Regions from separate parts of the Brevibacillus sp. SKDU10 genome, predicted to be linked through region 1. Evidence: a T-box and tRNA genes for the amino acid it is inferred to sense, from the RefSeq annotation. Region 1 holds a T-box; the other holds one or more tRNA genes.

Region 1 (11,097 bases):
AGCCGGGAAACCACCCTGGTGTACGATTTGCAGGAGCGTGACCGAATCGCTGAAATTGCCCGTGAATTACTTGCTCATATAAAAGAAGAAGCGGAGCAGGAGGGGGTACATCCTCAAACCCTCACGTTGAAAGTAAGATTTACTGACTTCACAACAAAAAGTAAACAGCGTAAAGTAATGTCAGGAACATCCTGGGAGGAATGGTTAGAATTTTTATTGGATGAATTTGATTTCTCAAGCGGTGTTAGATTGATTGGTGTCGGCTTTTCTAATTTTCTGCGGGAAGAGGAACAGAAGGACAGATTTGAACAGCTTAGTATTTTTTCACTCCCCGCCTGGAAAGAAGGAATGTAACATGAGTAAGACTATCGTTTATTATGATGAGCATTGCAAGATGTGCTGCTTTATTCGTGAACGGTTAACTAGTTTATTGTTACCCGGGAAAAAGCATCAGATAGAGTGGCGTCATTACGAGGAAGCGCCTGCTTGTGATTTACAGGATAAAGCATGCGGAGAAGCAATGGAGGTCCTCCTTCCCTCAGGAGAACGTCTGCGAGCATTTTATGCAGTGAGAAAATTGCTTGCCCTTACTTATTTTTGCTGGTTATCCCCGTTTTTTTATTTGCCAGGTGCTGCTTATTTTGGTGAAAAAGCATATGCTTGGGTTGCCCGAAATCGATATCATTGGTTTGGAAGAACAGAGGGATGAACGAGATGGCAGATACGAATCGGTTTCATTGCTGTGAGACATGTCAGCATTTTTGCGTGCACAGAGGCGGTCAGGGTGATAAAACCACTTACTCCTGCGGGAGGCTCGGGTATGAGACGAAGCCTTCCTATCGTTTTGATTGTTGGCGGCCAACAGAGCGGGTTTGCAAATTGATTGAAAAAGAGAACTTGTTTTGCAACAAGCCTTCCAAATATGGTATAGTTAGTCCCGATATCTCGTTCGTGGTGCATGCAAAACCAGTGAACGGTGAACGGGAGGTACGGGCATTTGCTTTTACAGAAGTTAACCCCAAATGAGTATGTGGAATCCATCTTTTCCATTAATATAGATGAACTCCGAAAACGTAACATCAAAGCGGTAATCACTGATTTGGATAACACGTTAGTTGGATGGGATACACCTGATGCTACTCCAGAGGTAATGAATTGGTTTAAGCGTTTGGATGAAGCAGGAATTCAAGTGACGGTTGTATCCAATAATAATAAGGCACGGGTTTTACATTTTTGTGAACCCTTACAATGCCACTATATTCCTGCTGCGCGAAAGCCTACCAATCAGGCGTTTAAACGTGCGATTGAAATTATGAATGTTCGCATTGAGGAGACAGTAGTTATTGGAGATCAATTGTTTACAGATGTGCTGGGCGGCAACCTTTTAGGGTTTCATACCATTTTGGTTGTTCCAGTTAAAAATTCAGATGGTTTTTTTACGCGATTTAACCGGAAAATGGAACGACTTGCCCTGCACTGGATGAGCAAGAAAGGAATGATTTCGTGGTACAACAACAAGAAGTAAATCAGGACTTCGAGGGCCCAGTTAGCTGTGCGGGCTGTGGAGTTGAAATACAGACAGAAAATAAAGCGAAGCCAGGCTATGCACCAGCTTCTGCATTGAATCGTGAAGTAGTGATTTGTCAGCGTTGTTTTCGCATTAAACACTATAATGAAGTAGCGCCTGTAGAAATGCATGATGATGATTTTCTCCGTATTTTAAATGGAATTGGTTCAACAAAATGCTTAGTGGTTATGGTAGTTGATTTATTTGACTTCCAGGGTTCCTGGCTACGGGGATTGCCGCGCTTTGTTGGACAAAATCCAATCTTGTTGGTTGGAAATAAAGTAGATTTATTACCTCGCAATATTAATCTTAATCGTGTAAAAAACTGGATTCAGCATGAAGCGAAAGAACGTGGTTTAAAGCCGAATGAAGTGGTTCTCGTGAGTGCGCAAAAAGGAATAGGGATTGATGAGCTGCTTGCTCGGATTGGAGAATTCCGCAAAGGACGCGATGTTTATATTGTAGGGGTAACTAATGTTGGTAAATCCACGCTGATTAATCGGATTTTACACGATTACGGTGCAGCGGACATGGAAATCACCACATCGCCTTTCCCAGGAACTACCTTAGATAAGATCGAAATTCCTCTAGAGGATGGACGTTCTATATTTGATACACCTGGTATTATTAATCGTGATCAGATTGGTCATCTTGTGTCGCCTGAGGATTTACGCAAACTTACTCCGAAATCACGGATTAATCCGCGCGTCTTCCAATTAAACGATAAACAGACGTTGTTCTTCGGTGGATTGGCTCGCGTTGACTATGTAAGGGGAGAACGTCAGCCATTTGCTTGCTACTTGGCTAATGACCTGTACATTCACCGTACAAAATTAGATAATGCGGAAGAAGTGCTGGAGAAGCATCATGGGGAGATGCTTGCCCCGCCTTCAGGAGAAGCGGCTAAAGCGTTATTGCCATTTACCCGCTATACGCTAAAAATTGATACAAATGGACCAACTGATATTGTTATTGCTGGGCTTGGCTGGATTGCGCTTCAGGGAAAAGTAAAAGGGGTCGTAGAAGTACATGTGCCAAAGGGTGTAAGTGTCGGATTACGAAAAGGCTTAATTTAATCAAGTCTGTGTCGATCACTTGAACAACAAGCAAGCCCCTTCTTTGCGGAGGGGCTTTTCTAACTTTACTTGGGGGAGGGGTCTTCCTGTTACATAGTAAAACGACAATGGTTGGGCTGTTTGGACGTCCTGTAGGACATTCCTTATCTCCAGTGATGCATAATACGGCTTTTGAACAAAAACAATTGCCATTTGCTTATGCAGCTTTCGAAGTTAATGATGATCAGATTAAAGAAGCGGTCGAGGCTATTCGTGCTTTAGGCATGCGAGGGGCTAACGTCACCATACCGCACAAGGTAGCCGTTATTCCGTATTTGGATAAAATTGATCCCTTGGCAGAACGGATTGGAGCCGTTAATACTATTGTAAATGAAGATGGCACCCTGATTGGATATAATACGGATGGAACAGGGTATGTTCGCTCGTTATTAGAAGAAACAGGGATTGATTTAACAGAGCAGACTGTTACGCTACTAGGTGCTGGTGGTGCCGCTCGCGCAGTTGCATGTACATTGGTAGAACGTGGAGTAAAAGAAATTCGGATTGTTAATCGCTCACTTGAGCGTGCAGAATTATTGGCGATGGCTCTGGGGTCTCAAATCCCTATACGTGTATATTCATTTGCTCAAGCTGACCAAGCGATTCAAGACAGCACTCTTTTAATCAATACGACTTCTATTGGAATGTACCCTCATATTCATGAAATGCCTGTAGATAGAAACTCCTTACGGCCTGATTTAATCGTAAGCGATTTAATCTATAACCCATTAGAAACACAATTGTTACAGTGTGCCAAAGAAATCGGAGCAACCCATCACTCAGGTCTTGGCATGTTTATAAATCAAGGGGCGCTGGCTTACGAACTGTGGACAGGTGAAGCGGCGCCTACTGACAAAATGAGAGAAATTGTGTTGCAGCATTTGCAACAAGGAGGAAATTAAATGCTAACTGGTAAACAAAAACGTTATTTGCGCTCTATGGCCCACCACCTTACGCCTATTTTTCAAGTAGGGAAGGGCGGAGTAAATGAAAATATGGTAAAGCAGATTCAAGAGGCTCTAGAGGTACGCGAGCTCATTAAAGTCTCCATTTTGCAAAATAATATGGATGACAAGCATGCAGTGGCAGAAGATTTGGCAACTGGAGCAGGTGCGGAAATGGTACAATTAATCGGTCATACCGTTGTTTTGTACAAAGAGTCAAAAGAAAATAAAACGATCGTGCTACCATAAGGATTAAAGAAAGCATATGAAACGTATTGGCATAATGGGTGGCACATTTGATCCAATTCATAATGCGCATTTATTAATTGCCGAGCAGGCGAGAGAGCAGGCAAAGCTTGATGAGGTTTGGTTTATGCCTGCTCATATTCCGCCCCATAAACAAGAGAAAAAAAGTGTAGCAAACGCTATTCACCGAGCAGAAATGGTGCGACTAGCAATACGTAATCATCCGCAGTTTCGGATTACGACGGTAGAGTTGGATCGAGAAGGTCCTTCTTACACTGTTGACACGATGCAACAATTAGTTACATTACATCCTACTTACGAGTTCTCATTTATTATTGGAGGGGACATGGTAGAGATGCTACCACAATGGTATGCCATAGAAGAGTTGGTAAAGCTGGTACGTTTTATTGGATTTCATCGTCCTCACTTCGCACCACAACCTTCAAGATGGACAACTTATGTGGATTTTATCGAGATTCCGCTTTGGGACCTTTCTTCTACGTATGTCCGCGAACAGATCCAGATTGGAAAAAGTATTCGCTATCTTGTTCCTTCAGCGGTGGAATGCTATATAAAGGAGAGCGGGTTATATGGAGCAGATCCAACATAGAGAAGCCTTGCTTAAGCAGGTTAGAGCTCAAATGCATGAAAAGCGTTACCAGCATACCTTAGGCGTCGCAGAATCAGCCAAAAAGCTGGCCGTTCGCTACGGAGCAGATCCGATCAAAGCTGAGTTAGCAGGACTGCTGCATGATTACTGCAAATGCTGGGAGATTTCTCGGCTACGAGATTATCTTCTTCGTTATGATTTACCTCAGGATCTGCTTTCAGGGGATAAAGAATTATGGCATTCTTTTGTAGGAGCGATTGTGGTGCAGCAGGAGCTACAGATACAGGATGCTGAGATATTGCAAGCGATTCGTTATCATACGACAGGCCGTGAGAACATGTCCTTGCTGGAGAAGGTTGTTTGTCTGGCTGATTACATTGAACCCAATCGCAATTATCCTGGTGTAGAGGATATTAGATGCCTAGCAGAGCAAGATTTGAATCAGGCGTTAGCACTTGCGCTCGGAGGAACAATACGTTTTTTACTTGAAAAAAAACAGCGGGTATATCCGCTCACTTTGCTTGCTTATAATGATCTTGTAATAGAATGAGGAGGCCTTTCATGGTACAAATAGACAATCAATTACTTCAACTAGCATATAAAGCTTGTGAAGATAAAAAAGCAGAAAATATTGTGGTGCTTGACATCCACACCATCTCAGTTATGGCAGACCGTTTTATCATTTGTCACGGTAACAATGAGCGTCAAGTACAGGCGATTGTTCGTGAAATTCGTGATCAGGTGCATAAAAATGGGTATAATATTCGTGGTATTGAAGGGGAAGAACAAGGTCGTTGGGTATTAGTTGACTGTGGAGATGTAGTTGTTCACGTTTTCCATAAAGAAGAACGCGACTTCTATAATCTTGAAAAACTATGGTCTGATGCACCTCGCGTCACTGTAGAAGTGTAGGAAAAGGCTATGTCATATACGCATTTAGCTACAGTCTACGATGCGTTGATGGCGGATACGCCTTATCAGGACTGGCTGGTTTGGGCGGAGGATTATTGGCAGCTACACGGCAAACCACAGACAATTCTTGACTTGGGATGTGGTACAGGCAGTATTGCCATTCCTCTGGCCCAAAAAGGCTATCAGGTAACCGGTGTTGATTTATCGCCAGAGATGCTTGCAATTGCCTATGAAAAAATGAAAACAGCACATGTTGATATTAATTGGGTTGAACAAGATATGACAGAGCTCTCTGTCAGCCCGATTGATTCGGTTATTTCCTTCTGTGATTGCCTTAGTTATATTACGGAAAAGGAAGCTGTGCAAGCTACGTTTCAGCGTGTGTACCAGCATGTAAAACCAGGTGGATCTTTCCTTTTTGATGTACATAGTCCTTATAAAATTCTCACCTTTTTTGGAAATAACACATTTACGCATGTAGATGAAGAGATCAACTACATCTGGCAATGCTATACGGATGAAGAACGAATAGAAGTAGAGCATGATCTTACTTTCTTTATTCGGGTAGAAAATGGATGCTATCAAAAACGGGAAGAAACACAATACCAAAGAGCTTATCAGCCAACAGAGATCATTTTGTGGCTGCGAGAGGCTGGCTTTGAAGAAATTAAGCTAACTGCTGATTTTGTGAATCTTCCTCCTGTTGCTGAAAGCGAACGGCTATTTTTTTCAGCCAAACGTCCTCATGATTGACATGTTCCGGTAAAAACGACTATAATCGATTCATATATGAACAAAGCGAAAATGAGGCCTAGTACAAAAGCTAGATCCGGCATAAGAGAGTTGACGGTAGGTGCGAGTCAACCCGATTCTTTTTGGAACTCCCCTCATTGCTTTTTTGCTGAAGACTTTCGTTGTGTAGGCAAAAGCGTCTGTCCACGTTACGGAAAAGGAAGGGAGTAGGGCACTGGGTAACGTTTCATCATGTTAAACAGTTGCTTTGCTAACTAGGGTGGTACCGCGAGAAGAAAAACAACCTCTCGTCCCTAGCAGCTTTTTCGGCTGTTAGAGATGTGAGGTTTTTTGTGTGTCTTAGGGGCTAGACGGTTTTTGTCTGCTGATCATAAGACGCGGGTAACCTGTTAAACATGTTACCAATGTGAAGAAGGATTTGTGAAAGAGTAGAAGGAGGATGTAGCAAATGTCTATGCCGTATAATCCACAAGAGCTGGAAGTCAAATGGCAGAAAAAATGGAACGAACAAAAAACAAACAAAACGGTGGAGGATTCCTCTAAGCCAAAATTTTACTGCCTTGAGCAATTTCCGTATCCATCTGGGCGTTTGCACATGGGTCATATGCGTGTATATTCAATCGGGGATGTTATTGCTCGTTTGAAGCGTATGAGCGGTTTTCAAGTATTGCATCCAATGGGCTGGGATGCATTTGGTTTGCCGGCTGAGAATGCTGCAGTTAAATTCGGAGCACAGCCAGCTAAATGGACATATGAAAATATTGATTTTATGAAAATGCAATTAAACCGTCTGGGTGTAAGTATTGACTGGAGTCGTGAAGTGGCGACTTGCTCCCCAGATTATTATAAATGGACGCAATGGCTATTTTTAACTTTCCTAGAACAAGGACTTGCATATCGCAAACGTGCTTTTGTAAATTGGTGCCCAGAATGCTCAACCGTACTTGCGAATGAGCAGGTAATTGATGGGTTATGCTGGCGCTGCGATTCAGAAGTAACTAAGAAGGATTTGGAACAGTGGTTCTTTAGTATTACTGATTATGCAGAACGTCTGTTGACGGATTTAGACAAATTGTCTGGTTGGCCGGAAAAAGTACGTACGATGCAAAAGAACTGGATTGGGAAAAGCGAGGGAGCTAATGTTACTTTCACAATTCCAGAGCTTAATGACGAGCAGGTAAAAGTATTTACAACTCGTCCTGACACGCTTTATGGCGTAAGTTATATGGTATTGGCACCGGAACATCCATTAGTACCAAAATTGATCGCTGGTAAAGAACAAGAAGCTTCTGTTCTTGCTTTTGTCGAAGAAATGAAGAAAGAAAGCGACATTACTCGTACAGCGACTGATGCTGAAAAAGTGGGCTTGTTCACAGGAGCATACGCGAAGAATCCTCTAACAGGAGAGCAAGTACCGATCTGGGTAGCCAACTATGTACTGCTTGACTACGGTACAGGTGCTGTAATGGGTGTGCCAGCCCATGATGAACGTGATTTTGCATTCGCGAAAAAGTATGATTTAGCGATTAAAGTAGTTATTAATCCGGAAAATCCAGAAATTCTAGCTGAGGAAATTGGTATCGATGCTGCTTATACAGAAGACGGCACCTTAATAAACTCTGCTCAATTTGATGGAATGCCAAACCGTGAAGCGATTAAAACGATTGCTGATGTACTTGAACAGCAAGATAAAGGCGGATTGTCTACCACTTACCGTCTTCGCGACTGGCTGGTTTCTCGACAACGCTATTGGGGCGCTCCAATTCCAATCATTTATTGCGATAGCTGTGGCGTAGTACCAGTACCAAAAGAACAACTGCCTGTGTTATTACCAGAAGATGTAGTTATCGATGGAAAACGGAATCCATTGACAAGCTCTGAGGAATTCATGAAAACCACGTGCCCAACATGTGGTGGAGCAGCAAAACGCGAGACGGATACAATGGATACCTTCATCGATTCTTCTTGGTATTATTTACGATATACTGATGCAAGCAACAAGGAGCTGCCTTTCTCTAAAGAGAACGCAGACAAGTGGATGCAAGTCGATGAATACATTGGCGGTATTGAGCACGCAATCCTGCACTTGTTATATTCCCGATTCTTTACCAAAGTGCTACATGATGCAGGCATGCTGTCCTTCGATGAACCGTTCCGTAGCTTGTTAACACAAGGAATGGTATTAAAAGACGGGGCTAAAATGTCTAAATCAAAAGGCAATGTGGTAAGCCCAGATGAAATGATTGAGAAGTATGGAGCGGATACGGTTCGTTTGTTTATTCTGTTTGCTGCTCCACCTGAACGCGATCTAGACTGGACAGATACTGGAGTAGAAGGAAGCTTCCGTTTCTTGAATCGTGTATGGCGTTTGGTAGAGAGCAATCAAGAATTATTCCAAGCTCCTTATCAAGTAGCTGCGAATGATGATGCAGCCAAAGATTTGTACCGTACTACTCATCATACGATTAAGAAGGTAACAGAAGATATTGGTGAGCGTTATACCTTTAACACAGCGATCAGTACGATTATGGAGCTAGTTAATAAGATGTACAGCTATCCAGCAGAATCAGACCGCGGCACCTTTGCTTTTGCCATGGAGACCCTTATCATTCTGCTTGCACCAATCGCACCACATATCTCTGAGGAAATGTGGCAACAATTGATCGGTAAGACTAGTAGCGTACACATGCAGGAATGGCCAACGTTTGATCCTAAAGCATTGGTACTGGATGAAGTAGAAATCGTAATCCAAATCAATGGTAAAGTACGTGACAAGCTGGTAGTCGCTAACGGACTTAGCAAAGATGAACTAGAGAAGCATGTACTTGCTCATGAAAAAGGAATTGCACTTATTGACGGTAAAACCGTTCGTAAGGTAATTGCTGTCCCGGGCAAGCTGGTTAATATTGTAGTAGGTTAATCATCTGTTTCATGTAAAAAAGACAGGCTCTTCTCCTGATGCTAGAAATTAGCTATAGGAGGGGGCTTTTTTCTTTTGCGAATTGTCGACACTCTTTTATTCTCCTATATGTTACCTATGTACATGGAATAAGTAGTTCATATAAGTCATATTGAATTTTAGATGAATAATCGAGGTCAATAAATCATCTTCCACATAATAAAGCCCCATGCTATTGGTGTAAGGATGAACGTAATAGGTTATAACAGCCATGTCTATAAAATCTTTCTTTCATGATTCTTTCCAATACTGACTACCAATTTTCCAACTGTTCCTTCAGTTCTCGTTGATCCTCTTCAAATTTCTTTTGTGTGATGCGGAATACATGATGAAATACCCCAGGTAGGGAACCTTGTAAAATTCGCAGTCCTTCTCCGGTAATTCCTCCTGGTACGCAGACACGCGCCTGTAGCTCTGGTAAGGTAAAATGACCTTGTTTTAATAATTCAGCTACTCCAATTAGCATTTGGGTTGTCAAATGAACGGCTGTTTCGTGGGGAAGACCGGTTTCTTCTTCCGCAGACCGAATTATTTGTTGCAGTGTATAACTGAGAAAGGCAGGGCCACAACTGGCGATATCTGCCGAGATTCGCAAAAATGGAGCTTGAATTTCCAAGGGGAGACCGATATGTGATAGAAGGTGGAGTAAACGTTCCTTTGACTCATCTGTGGCAGAACGACCGTATTCAAGCAAGATGAGTCCACTCAAAGCTTGATTAGTGATACTTGGAACTGCACGTATGACCTGACAAGGGACTAATTTTTCCAGTTCTTCTACTACTATGGGACTTGTAATTGTAACCAAGACCTGTTCGCTGGAAAGAGCAGATGAGAATTCAGCTAATGCTGTTCGATATTCTTTTGGCTTGACACATAAAAAAATCAGATCGCTATTTGTAACGACGTCAACATTGCTCGTAGCGATTTGCAATTCTGGAAATTGTTCTTGTAGAAGTGACAATTTTCCTGGGGTTCGATTATAGGCTCTAATTTGGTCGGATAACACAGCCTGAGATCGAATAAAAGATTGTATGAGCATGCCCCCCATACTTCCAGTTCCAATAAACCCAAGTTGCATGATAATCCCTCCATACTTTTTTTGTGAAGAACAGTACAAGTCATACCATTTTTCGTTCTAAAAGAGGTCTTTACATCTTATGTGCTGAAGGAGGGGTTCATGTTTTTTTGAGAGAGTAACGTTTTTATTTCCAGAACAAACTTACCTAATAAAATAACAAAAATATTTTTATTCCCCGGGAAAATGAGCTTATGAAGCTGAGAAATTGTCGTTCTAATCTACCCGTTTAGAAAAAAATTTTTGGGGGATACTCACTAGTGGCTTATTTCTTCATGAGCCTTGTCCCATCTAACACATATATCTAACTATTTGGGTACATTTATTCACAGATCGCAATCTTTTTTATTTTTTCAAAGGTTTTTTTGCCTATGCCTGGAATTTTCATTAAATCTTCTAATTTAGTAAAACCCTTCTTATCGCGATAGACCATTATATCCTCTGCTCGGGTTTTCCCGATTCCCGGTAATTTTATAAGTTGCTCCAATGTAGCGGTTTTAATATTGATTTTAGTAGCAGAAGCTTGGGGTGAAGAAGATGGCAAACTGCTTTGAATTGGCAAGCTGGGGTGAAGGGATGAATTAGTAAACTGGTTAGGAAAAGAAGTAGAAGACTCTTCCAAGGCAGGAACATATAAAACCATTCCATCCGTTAGCTTTTGTGCCAGATTAACTCGCTTCTGATCAGCCTGTGCTAAGAAACCACCAGCTTTTTGAATCACATGCATGACTCGCTCATTTGAGTCAAAAGAATATAAGCCCGGATGTGTGACAGCTCCTTTTACATCAATATAAGAGGAATGATTCATATTGCTTATTGGCTCATCTTTAGAAAGGGGGGAATCTACGGATACAGAAGCTCTAGTATCAGAAAGGGGCTTTTCTTTAGAATCATCATTTTTATCTGAGCCTGTATA
Region 2 (11,097 bases), on a different contig from region 1:
TACTTATTTTTTTATTTACAACACTATTTATTTGAAGTATGATGTGGTGAATAAAATTCCTTATTTTTACAAAAAAAGAAAGGGGATAGGTTTAATGCACGTCTTGGAATACAACTATCAGATTGCGCAAATAGAATTGCGCCAGCGTTTACAAGAAGCACTTGATCGCAAGGGTTGGAAACAAAAAGATCTTGTTTCAGCAACTGAAATTGATTCAGTCACCATCAGTCAAATCCTTAACAATAGGTAAAAAATAAATGGGGGGAATTATTAAAATATGCGGCAGAATTAAAGGAATTAGCTATCACGTTAAACGATAGTAATTTCATAGCTGAAGCCCTACTATATGAATCCTTTAGTTATCGAGAAATGAAAGATTATGATAAGGCATTAGTTATAACTAAAGAATATGCTAAGTATGAAGGCTATCAACAAATTTCGAAATTAAACGAATTATTATTTTTAATAGAAATGGGCCATGTCGAATACATTGACAACTTTGCTTGTTTAGCTACTGATGTTGAAATATTTATGTTATTGCCAGTTGCTATTGAAACATATTTACAGAAGAAAGATGTAGAAAGCATTCAAAAACTGATCAGTACCTTTGAAATTCAAATCAAAAAAATTGGTTATCAAACAAGCATTCCTACCAAAAGACATAAGTTAAAACTTTATCAAGCATTAGCCTCATACTATTTTATAATTGAGGAAAGCAACAAAGGATTTGAATTCATCTTTGAAGCTCTGGAGCTAGCTATCATGTTTAAAAATGTAGAAAGAGTCCGTAGCATTATTTTGAAATATTATGAATATGATTATCTTGCAACACCAGAGCAAAAAGAAAAAATTTGTCGATGTTATGACAAAAGGGACGGTGATTTACATGAAGCGAGGAATAATCTTGTTACTAGCGATTCTCTCCTTGTACGGCATTACAGAAACGAATTTTGAGGCTAAAGAATTTGATACAGCAGTTTCTTCAAAAAGTGTAGGTGAAGGATGGTAGAGAGAGGATAACCTCTCTTTTTTTTTGAAAAAATTAAACAAAATTTCTGTTAGGAAAATTTGTTTATACTGATATATAATTAAGTCAACAACTGGTAATCAATGTAAAATTCGGAAAATTGCATTAGTTCTATCGTTTTTGTGGTTGCCAGAGAAAGGAGGATAACAAAGAAGGAATGCCCATAGGAAGGAGTTGACAGATGTTAGTATGGGGCGATTGCAGGGGTAGATGTCGAAAGAAGGATTATAAACAGGTAATAAAAACGGGATGTTCCCATATGCCCAACGAAAGCTTAGGAACACCCCCACAATCAGAGCATATTAATGATGCTCCATTCAAGTTTACCACGCCTTTACGTTTAAATGGAAAAAAATATTTTTTTTCGAAAAAGTAGTTATCTAAAATGTGAATAATCTGTACACCCCAATCCTAAATTTGAACCAACTGGTACTGATTTGATTTCTTCTAAAGAATAACCAAGTTGAAGAGACACATCTGAATCTGATGTACAACAGCTTGTTGGGCCACAACAACTAGAGTCATCAGTTACACTTAGAACCACCTTTTTATAGTTCTCACGGACTGCTTCTCTGATTTGATCTTTGTGTACTTCATTCATATGAAACAATCCTAATTTGATTTTGTTTCTATCCATTCAATAACTACATATCTGCATATGTGTAATTTGTTTTAAGGGAGTTATCTATTGACCAGTCTCAGCAAAGAGTTTTATACGTGTCCCTATCTCATCACGAACACGTTGAAATATAGCCCATTTCTCTTCATCGGTTCCTTCTGCTTTTGCAGGATCATTAAATCCCCAATGGACTCGTTCCTTATCATTTGGTGTAACAGGGCATACATCATTCGCATGTCCACAAAGGGTTACAATTAGGTCTGCATTTAGTAGAAGTGAAGGATCAATGACATCGGAGGTTTGATTCGAAATATCAATATTTACTTCTTTCATCGCTTTAACAGCACTAGGATTTACACCGTGGGCTTCAATTCCAGCAGAATAAACATTCCACTTTTGCCCTAAATATTTTTTAGCCCATCCTTCTGCCATCTGACTACGGCATGAATTTCCTGTACATAGGAAGTAAATTGTTTTTTTATTAATTCTGTTCATATCCGTTTCGCCCGCCCTTTACGTTTTCTGTTCAGTAAAATACATTCGTTTAAACCAGAAAGCCACATTGACTAGTGCAATCATGACTGGTACTTCTACTAATGGGCCAATAACTGCTGCAAAAGCAGCACCGGAGTGGATACCAAACACTCCTACTGCGACAGCGATCGCAAGTTCAAAGTTATTACTACCTGCCGTAAAAGCAAGTGTTGTTGTAACTGGGTAGCTTGCTCCAATTTTCTTTCCCATGAAGAAAGAAATAAAGAACATCAGTATAAAATAAATTAATAATGGGATCGCAATACGAACTACATCGAGTGGTAAGCTGATAATGGCATCGCCTTTTAAAGAAAACATCACGATAATGGTGAAGAGTAAGGCAATTAGGGTGATGGGACTAATTTTAGGAATAAACTCATTTTCATACCAGTGACGCCCTTTTACTTTTAAAAGAGTAAAACGTGTCAGGATCCCTGCAAGAAATGGGATTCCTAGGTAAACCATGACAGACTTCGCTACTTCCACCATAGTGATCGAAACAACTGCACCTTCTAATCCCAACCATTCTGGAATGATAGTTACAAATAGATAAGCATACACTGAGAAGAAAAGCATTTGGAAAACTGAATTAAATGCCACTAATCCAGCAGCATATTCCGTGTCTCCTTTGGCAAGATCATTCCAAACAATTACCATAGCAATACAACGTGCCAAGCCAATCATAATTAAGCCGATCATGTACTCTGGCTTATCTGATAGGAATAAGATGGCAAGACTAAACATTAAAATTGGGCCGATAATCCAGTTTTGAACAAGAGAAAGGATTAAAACCTTGGTATCCTTAAATACTCTTCCCATTTCTTCATAACGCACCTTAGCAAGTGGTGGGTACATCATTAAGATAAGTCCAATTGCAAGAGGAATGGATGTGGTTCCCACCTGTAAGCTATTTAACCCAGTAACAAACTGTGGATAGATAAACCCAAGGCCAACCCCAATACCCATAGCCAGAAAAATCCAAAGTGTTAGGTAGCGATCTAAAAACGAAAGACGTTTTTTCCCCACATTACTCATCGTTACAATCTCCCTTACATTTCTTTTTAGTAGAGGGTTTAATCGCAAGTAATCTGTAAGTTTGCTTCTTTTAATTTCTCAAAATCTGAAGTGCAATCCGGTAACTGTGCTAGAGATAAGCCAATTTGCTTCATTGTTGAACGATTCAAAGAGTAGAAGACCCATTGACCTTTCCGTGTTTCATTTACTAAATTCTCGTTCTTTAAACGACTCATGTGCCTAGATATCGAAGGTTGAGAAATTCCAAAGATCGGGACTAATTCACATACGCAACAATCTCTTTGATTTAATAAGGCAATGATTTTAAGCCGGGTTGGATCACCTAATGCTTTTAGAGCCAAAGAAAGTTGGATTAAATCCATGTGAATAAATGCCTCCTTTTATAATTACCATATAGCTATATGGCTATATTATCATTATGCGAAGGTCATTTCAAATATAACCTTAAGAAGAGTGACCACATGTATATCACTAAACACCATTTTTCTGCTTGAAAGCGGTGTAAAATTAAAAGACATCCAAGAACGTTTTATGACATACCAAACTTTCAACGAAGCAAATGCCGATATCTATACCCATGTTACGAGTAAGATGAATCGAGAGACGGCAGAACGATTGATACACTTAACCCGAATAAATTTAGTCCTCCTCAATTCGTCACCAAAGTTGGGTTTTGAGAAACATATACAGAGAGATAAAATAAAAAAAGCCTTGATATACAAGGCTTTTGACAAATAAAACTATGGAGCGGGTGATGGGAATCGAACCCACGCGACCAGCTTGGAAGGCTGGAGTTCTACCATTGAACTACACCCGCATATATGATTGGTGCGGACAAGAGGACTTGAACCTCCATGGTGTTGCCACCACTAGAACCTGAATCTAGCGCGTCTGCCAATTCCGCCATGACCGCAAAATTAGGATTTGTGTAAAAATATTGTAGCACGATTTTCCTTAGAAATCAAGTAGCTATCCCAAAGCAAAATGGAGCCTTTTTCCAACCTTCATGCATAATAACAGGAAAATAATGCAAAGGTAAGGAGGAACTTGTTACGGAGAAAGGTTGATGGGATATGGATCAAATTCTGATCGCCAGAAGCACCTTTGGTATGACGATGGGCTTTCATATTATCTTTGCTTCGCTTGGCGTTGGCTTACCGTTAATGATTTTAATCGCAGAGCTGTTGTATCAGCGCACAAAGGACACCGACTATTCACTTATGGCAAAGCGCTGGACCAAGGGACAGGCCATTTTACTTGGTATCGCTATTCCCTCTGGAACGATCTCAGGTGTGCAATTATCCTTACTATGGCCAGGTTTTATGGAAGTCGTCGGCAAGGTTATCTCTCTCCCATTCCAAATTGAAATCTTTGCTTTTTTTTTAGAAGCCTTGTTTTTATCTATTTATGTGTATGCAGCACATCGTCTATCTCCCAAAATGCGAATTGTAAGCGTACTACTTGTTTTAATTGGAGCCACTGCTTCCGCTGTGCTCATTACCAATGTTCACGCCTTTGAAGGGACTCCGACCGGCTTTCATTTGGTCAATGGAGAAGTGGTTGACGTCGACCCTTGGAAAGCATTTTTTAACCCTAGCTTTTTTGTTACAGCCGGGCATGTAGTTGTTTCCGCCTATATGACAGGTGCGTTTATCATTGCATCGATCGCGGCCTATAAAATGCTGAAGGTCAATAAAACCTCTCGTGAGTATGCCTTTCATCAAAAAGCCTTATTAATGGGGCTGGTCATCGGTGGTACATTTTCCTTACTGACAGGGATCAATGGACATGATTCTGCTCAGCATTTGCATCAATATCAACCAGAAAAATTGGCCGCGGCAGAGGGCTTATTTGAGACACAGTCCCATGCTCCTCTTGTTATTGGTGGAATCACAGATGAGGCGACACAGCAAGTAAAATATGGACTTGAAATTCCTTGGTTGCTAAGTGTGCTAGCGGGAAATACACCAAATGAGGTGGTCGTAGGGCTAAATGATTTCCCACGGGACGAATGGCCTCCACTCTTTGTCCATACCCTCTTTAATTTTATGGTCTTGGTTGGTGGTGCACTCATTTTCGTCGGTTTTATCGGTTTTGCTTGGAAAAAATGGCTCAAGCATTCTCATTATCCTCGATGGGTATTGTGGATTTTTGTCCTAAGTGGTCCTTTATCTATGCTAGGTATTGAGGCTGGCTGGATTTTCGCATGTACCGGCCGTCAGCCTTGGATTTTATATCGTGTGATGAAAACAGCAGATGCTACTACCCAGTCACAGGGCTTAGGTACGCTATTTCTGTTATTCTTAGGAATCTATCTGTTCATGGCTATCGCAACAATCCTAGTCTTCCGTTATTATTTCCGCCGACATCCCATCAGCTTGGAGGGAGAAGCATGAGTGATACCATTATTGCAGTTACCATGTTGTGGGGGTTCGTCTTTATCTATTCGGTCGCTGCTTCCATCGACTTTGGTGCGGGCTTTTGGTCTATGATTTATCGGGATCGCGAGCAGACCAAAGCAACCCAAATCGCTAATCGTTACCTCTCTCCCTCCTGGGAAGTAACGAATGTCTTTATCGTGCTGATCGTCATAGCACTTGTTACCTTTTTCCCAGGAGCTACCTATACGTTAGGTACTGTATTGATTATACCTGGCAGTTTAATATTGCTCTTGCTGTTGTTGCGAAGTGCCTTCTTGGTTTTTTCTCATGTAGTAGAGGATTATCGTAAAATGATGTCGATAATCTCAGGCATTACGGGTATCTTGATTCCTGCCCTATTAATCAGTGTATTGCCAATCACACAGGGCGGTTTTATTACACTTGAAAACGGCTACGAACAGCTTCAGCTACTCAGACTGTTTTCTAGTCCACATGAATATATGTATATTGGGCTGGCGATTACTAGTACTCTTTTTCTCTCCTCACTTTTGCTAGCCGATTTTTCCAATGTTCTTGGCGAACGGGAAGCATTTCAAATTTATCGCAGAGATGCTCGGATTGTAGGTCCTATCACAATTGGGCTGGCCATTGCGGTCGTAATTACCATGTCCAACGAGGCCTCGTGGATTTATGCCAATTTGCGTTCTCAGACTGGCTGGCTCGTCGCTTCTGCTGGCTTTTTCCTACTCTCCTACATATCGTTATATGGTACATCTAGACGAAAAGGCTGGCTTAGCTTCCCACGTCTTGCTACCATTGCTGCTATCATTCAGTACCTGTTAGCCAGCTATGCCTATGGTATAGCCCATCTTCCTTATTTGGTTTATCCAGATGTTACGATTGAATCAGGCTTCACCCATCCGAATAATTTTCGAGCTATGTTTGTTGTCTATATCGTAGGTTTTGCTATTCTGACTCCGGGCTTTCTCTACTTCTGGCGTTTATTTATGAATGATACAAGAGAAGCCAAAAAGTCGTAACAGGCTACCTGTAAATATGGCTACACAAGGAAAAAGCCACGCAGAGTGTAGAAGCTCCACGTGGCTTTTCATCATTCGTTGTAGGAAACAAGAGCGATCATGCCCTCTTCATCATCAATATCTAGCTGAATTCGAGCTGAAAATGGATCTAGTTCCATCTGATCACGCAAGTACTTGCGCAGGGCCTCTAACATATTGGCCTCAATCAGAACCTGCTCCCGCCCGTTCGCATTCACTTCGGCAGAATAACCATATTCCTCATCCCACATCAGTTCGACATTTACTTGATAAGGTTCGATCTCTCTTTTCTCAGCAATGTAAAGACAAATTGCATTAATAAGATCCTGTTCTAATAGTCTTATTGTTTCCATCGGTTTTCCTGTTCCTTATATTTATTATTGTTTTTATTATTTCGCACCATCTGGAAGAGACGAACCACCAGCAAGACAATCCCTACTAACATAAGGATATTCAATAATGCGGCAGCAAACGCTCCAAAACCTCCTAGGTGACCTAACAGACCACCAAACAACATACCTGCCAATCCGCCAAACAATAAGCCTTTCATGAAACCGCCGCTTTTGCTAGCAGTATTTGCTGCTGGTGCAGTAGTGTTTGTTTTGCTGTTTACGTTTTGATCTTGCTTTGCATTAGATTTCGGAGTAGTTGTACTTTGTGTAGGTTGGAATGATTTCGAACCAGACTTGTATCCACCACCGCGTTTTGCGTCTACTTCATGAGCGTTTATTCCAACGGTCGTAAACATTAATGCTAATGCCATGAAGACCATCAATAGCTTGTTTCTTTTCATAATAAAATGTATTCCCCTCTCTTTTCGACTGACAAGTAAGGTATACGATCAGACAGGTAAAAGGTTTCACCATGTAAGAAGTTTTTTGAAGAAGAATGACACTTCCAGCCGTGTATCGTTCTCAAAAGTAACAACTCTTTTGCAGGCTGACGCATACCAACACGATATAAGTGTTTATGCATATCATTGTAACACAGATTTCGCTTTTTTCCAGAAAAAAGCAACGGTAAAACTGTAAAAAATAATTTTTTCAATAAAAAGAGACGCTACCCTGCTAGGTCACGCCTCATCAATCTATAACGGTGAAAGGAATGCTCCCGACAGGAATCGAACCTGCGACCTCTTCCTTACCATGGAAACGCTCTACCGACTGAGCTACAGGAGCATGGCTCCTCAGGACGGACTCGAACAGCCAGCCTACGGTTAACAGCCGGTTGCTCCACCATTGAGCTGCTGAGGAATAGTCAGATAAATGCAACAATTAATATTTACCCTACCATACTTCCCATTTATATGTCAACAGAGTTCGTTTGGCTACTTCTTTTTTTAATCCTTACTTAATTTATGGCTCGTACCTGTCTTCTTTCATACAAATAGGCTGATACGAGGATACATCCAGCAGAATATAACCAAGCTGCCACAACATCACTGAAAAAATGGACTCCTAAATAAATTCGGCTGCATCCAACCAATAAAGGAATGGCAATGCCTATCATCGGCCAAATCCATGCGTTTGTACGCCCACGCTGATGCTTCCATAGCAAATAGGCTCCCATTCCAAAAAATAAGGTACTAAAGGTCGTATGTCCACTAGGGAAGGACCATGAGGACGGAAGATCAATCAAATTTACATCGATAGGCCGCTCGCGCATAATCGTTCTTTTGAGAATTTCTTTTCCTAAAAACCCCAAAGCAAGCGTTCCCAGAAAAAACCAGGACTCTACCCGATGTTTTTTCCACCAGCCTGTGACAAACAGGACTACCACAATCACTAAAATGTACACATCTCCCAATTGGGTAATAGCATGCATAATAATCGTTAAGTAGGGCTTGCGTACTTCCTTACTCATCATGATGCCCCATTCATCCATCACACTAGAACCGAGCCCAATGACAAGATAGGTTATCCAAAAGAAAGCGATAAATAAAATAGCTGCTATCAATAGAGAAAACCTGCTATGAAAGGGTGAGGCGTCTTGCATCCTGTCTTTTTTCATCACTACTCGCCTCCCTCCTGCATCAGGTGCGTCAGTGCTTCCCGGAAATGTTGGTCATCCAATGGGGTCCTAGCGTGCGGTCCTTTTGTCCGTCCACCGCCACGCCGGAATCTCGCCTTTTCATTACGTACTTCTAAATCAAACGTAATGCTATCCGAAGTAAAAATTTTACCATGTGGCGTCAGGGATCTGGCACCCTTCCCCATTACCATAGCGCCCAAACCAATATCCTGCGTCACCACGATATCGCCTGCTTTCGCTTCATTCGTTAAACGAATATCCACTGCTTGTGAGCCTGCATCTACAACCACATGATTATCATGCTGAAATTGATGGTTATAGCTAGCGAAGGTAATCAGCTCATAGCCGTATTGTTGACATAGCTCGACTGCTATCTGGAGAGCCTTTTTGGGACAAGCATCTGCATCTATTAAGACTCTAGATTTTTGATTCATATTATATTCCTTTCATATAACTGTATCCTGCATACATCAGCTTTTCTATATTTGCAGTTTTATGTAGCATAGCTCTATATTATTTGCTCTTTTTCGTATACGATAATTATAGCATGCTTTGCTGAAGGGAGTCAGATACGTGGTACGCTATGAATTCAAACATGAGGAGCGGCTTGGCATTCTCCTTCCCTTTCTCTATTTGGAATGGGAAGAATACGATCCTGCTGAGAGGGCCGATATCTTGTTGCAATGGGAAGAAATTCGTTCTAGAATACCAGATCGCGTGATCGCTCTTGAAGCTGTTATTAACAAAAAACAAGCGGAGCTCTATCAGGAAGAGAATTTTGAACGTTCGTGTGAGCTTAATTCTGAAATTGCTGAGTTAGCGAGTACAATCAATGATCTAAACATTTGGTTTCGTACTCAGCAGGATTTTGAACCGACAGAAATACACGGGTGATATTTCTATGCTTGAGCTGTAAGCGGATCGGCTTTTTGTGTATGAAAATATGTATAAAGCTATGTTTGTCGTACGCTTTTTTTATACAACCTGATAGCTAATCCCAACTTGTAATGCTAAATCCCGGTTCTTTATTATCGACAGAATATTCAGGCGATATAAAGCTAAGGTTGGACGTACATCCAACCAAATAAACAACCTTATAAACCCGCAAAAACGCCATATCGAGTATGTCTTCAGATACGACGTGCTACTCTTATCAGGCTCGAAGCCATGCAGCCATTACTTCATAGAAGATTTTCTCCTCTTTAAAATACGCCATAGCATTTGGTTTTGCCAAATACTCTCCAATTTCGGCTAAACGTTCATCAGATAGGATCACTTGACGTTGCTTTCCATTTTCATCGCGATATTCCACAGTGATTGCTACATCGCGCTCACGTCCATAATCGGCAAGCTCGTCCGGGGTTTGAAAAGTAATGCGTTTCATTCTTTCATTTCACTCCTGTCTATTATTGACACTGTATGGCGACATTATGGCATTAAATGGAGCGTTGGTAAAGAGAAAATCTTTACGTAAAATCCTTCTATCCTTGCTATTCAAAATGAAGCAAAAATCTTATAGGGAAAATAAATTTTTTTACAAAAAAGACTTACTCCAAAACAATTTGGAATAAGCCAAGCAAAATAGATCAAGTAGAGCAAAAATACCTTACATTTTCATTAATCTCTACCTGCTCTGACCAGATTTTTTGCAATCATGGACGGCATGGTATAGAAGGATGTCATGTGATCCCCTTTTGATTTAATTAACCGAAACAATCCAAGTCGGTTGGACATGTGTGGATGCCATCCATACTGCTCCCCTTGTGGAACCGCTATATCCTCTGTGAGGTAGTAGTAGCTTTTGGGAATATCCAAGCTATCGAATACCGATAGATCCAGCTTTTGAAATAATGGCCCCGCTGGTTCTGGAGTGACGGTTTGATATATCTCTGTAGCCAGTTCAAGATCGGCTGTATTCATAAACGTTTCCCGCCAATTTAGAAAAGGTAGCATAATTGTATTGTCAGATGATTTTTGGGCAAGCTCCTCCCAGAGAGCCTTTCCCTCGGGTGGTATCTCGTCCGCGACACTATAGCCATTCTGTACAACGAACGCGTCCATAAACACCAGCCGTCTAATTCGCTTGGGAATCTTTTCTGCCACTTTAGAAATAACCGTTCCCCCGAAGCTATGCCCGACAAGAACAATATTACATAAATTTCTCTTCTCTATAAAATCAACGACGGACCTAACATAATCTTCGTGAGTTACCGCTTTATTTGTATCGCTACCATGGCCCGGTAAATTTGGAGTATATACTGAGTTACCCATCTGATACAGTTCCTCGACTGTATTATGCCAATAGCTGCAATCCCCCCAAGAACCGTGAACTAAAACAAAGGTAATAGGCGAAGAGTCAGGATAATTATCTGGATAAGGATAATTGAACTGCTGGTGAGGATACAGCTGCCA

Evidence for each region. A T-box is a leader RNA that pairs with one kind of tRNA and senses whether it is charged. The one in region 1 lies ahead of leuS (leucine--tRNA ligase), so its partner is inferred to be a tRNA-Leu.
Region 2: it has a tRNA-Leu gene. The T-box ahead of leuS (leucine--tRNA ligase) is inferred to sense a tRNA for this amino acid. The anticodon was not compared.

What each region holds. Positions count from the first base shown of each region.
Region 1 covers NZ_LSSO01000170.1:35,639-46,735, reverse strand. The annotation lists gene dinB (DNA polymerase IV) at 1-354, shown strand, start outside; gene AYJ08_RS14920 (thiol-disulfide oxidoreductase DCC family protein) at 356-709, shown strand; gene AYJ08_RS24965 (hypothetical protein) at 706-1,026, shown strand; gene AYJ08_RS14910 (YqeG family HAD IIIA-type phosphatase) at 998-1,525, shown strand; gene yqeH (ribosome biogenesis GTPase YqeH) at 1,504-2,643, shown strand; gene AYJ08_RS14900 (shikimate dehydrogenase) at 2,730-3,584, shown strand; gene yhbY (ribosome assembly RNA-binding protein YhbY) at 3,585-3,875, shown strand; gene AYJ08_RS14890 (nicotinate-nucleotide adenylyltransferase) at 3,892-4,482, shown strand; gene yqeK (bis(5'-nucleosyl)-tetraphosphatase (symmetrical) YqeK) at 4,463-5,032, shown strand; gene rsfS (ribosome silencing factor) at 5,044-5,394, shown strand; gene AYJ08_RS14875 (class I SAM-dependent DNA methyltransferase) at 5,404-6,147, shown strand; T-box leader at 6,187-6,445, shown strand; gene leuS (leucine--tRNA ligase) at 6,602-9,067, shown strand; gene comER (late competence protein ComER) at 9,360-10,184, opposite strand; gene AYJ08_RS14860 (ComEA family DNA-binding protein) at 10,504-11,097, opposite strand, start outside.
Region 2 covers NZ_LSSO01000155.1:122,609-133,705, forward strand. The annotation lists gene AYJ08_RS24455 (helix-turn-helix domain-containing protein) at 95-250, shown strand; gene AYJ08_RS12440 (hypothetical protein) at 370-954, shown strand; gene AYJ08_RS23000 (class I SAM-dependent methyltransferase) at 1,404-1,628, opposite strand; gene arsC (arsenate reductase (thioredoxin)) at 1,713-2,141, opposite strand; gene arsB (ACR3 family arsenite efflux transporter) at 2,160-3,215, opposite strand; gene AYJ08_RS12460 (ArsR/SmtB family transcription factor) at 3,254-3,577, opposite strand; tRNA gene AYJ08_RS12465 (tRNA-Gly) at 3,959-4,032, opposite strand; tRNA gene AYJ08_RS12470 (tRNA-Leu) at 4,042-4,128, opposite strand; gene AYJ08_RS12475 (cytochrome ubiquinol oxidase subunit I) at 4,289-5,611, shown strand; gene AYJ08_RS12480 (cytochrome d ubiquinol oxidase subunit II) at 5,608-6,636, shown strand; gene AYJ08_RS12485 (YxcD family protein) at 6,708-7,007, opposite strand; gene AYJ08_RS12490 (hypothetical protein) at 6,995-7,447, opposite strand; tRNA gene AYJ08_RS12495 (tRNA-Thr) at 7,760-7,832, opposite strand; tRNA gene AYJ08_RS12500 (tRNA-Asn) at 7,834-7,907, opposite strand; gene AYJ08_RS12505 (phosphatase PAP2 family protein) at 8,005-8,664, opposite strand; gene AYJ08_RS12510 (YaiI/YqxD family protein) at 8,667-9,119, opposite strand; gene AYJ08_RS12515 (hypothetical protein) at 9,259-9,579, shown strand; gene AYJ08_RS12520 (hypothetical protein) at 9,839-10,069, opposite strand; gene AYJ08_RS12525 (alpha/beta hydrolase) at 10,303-11,097, opposite strand, start outside.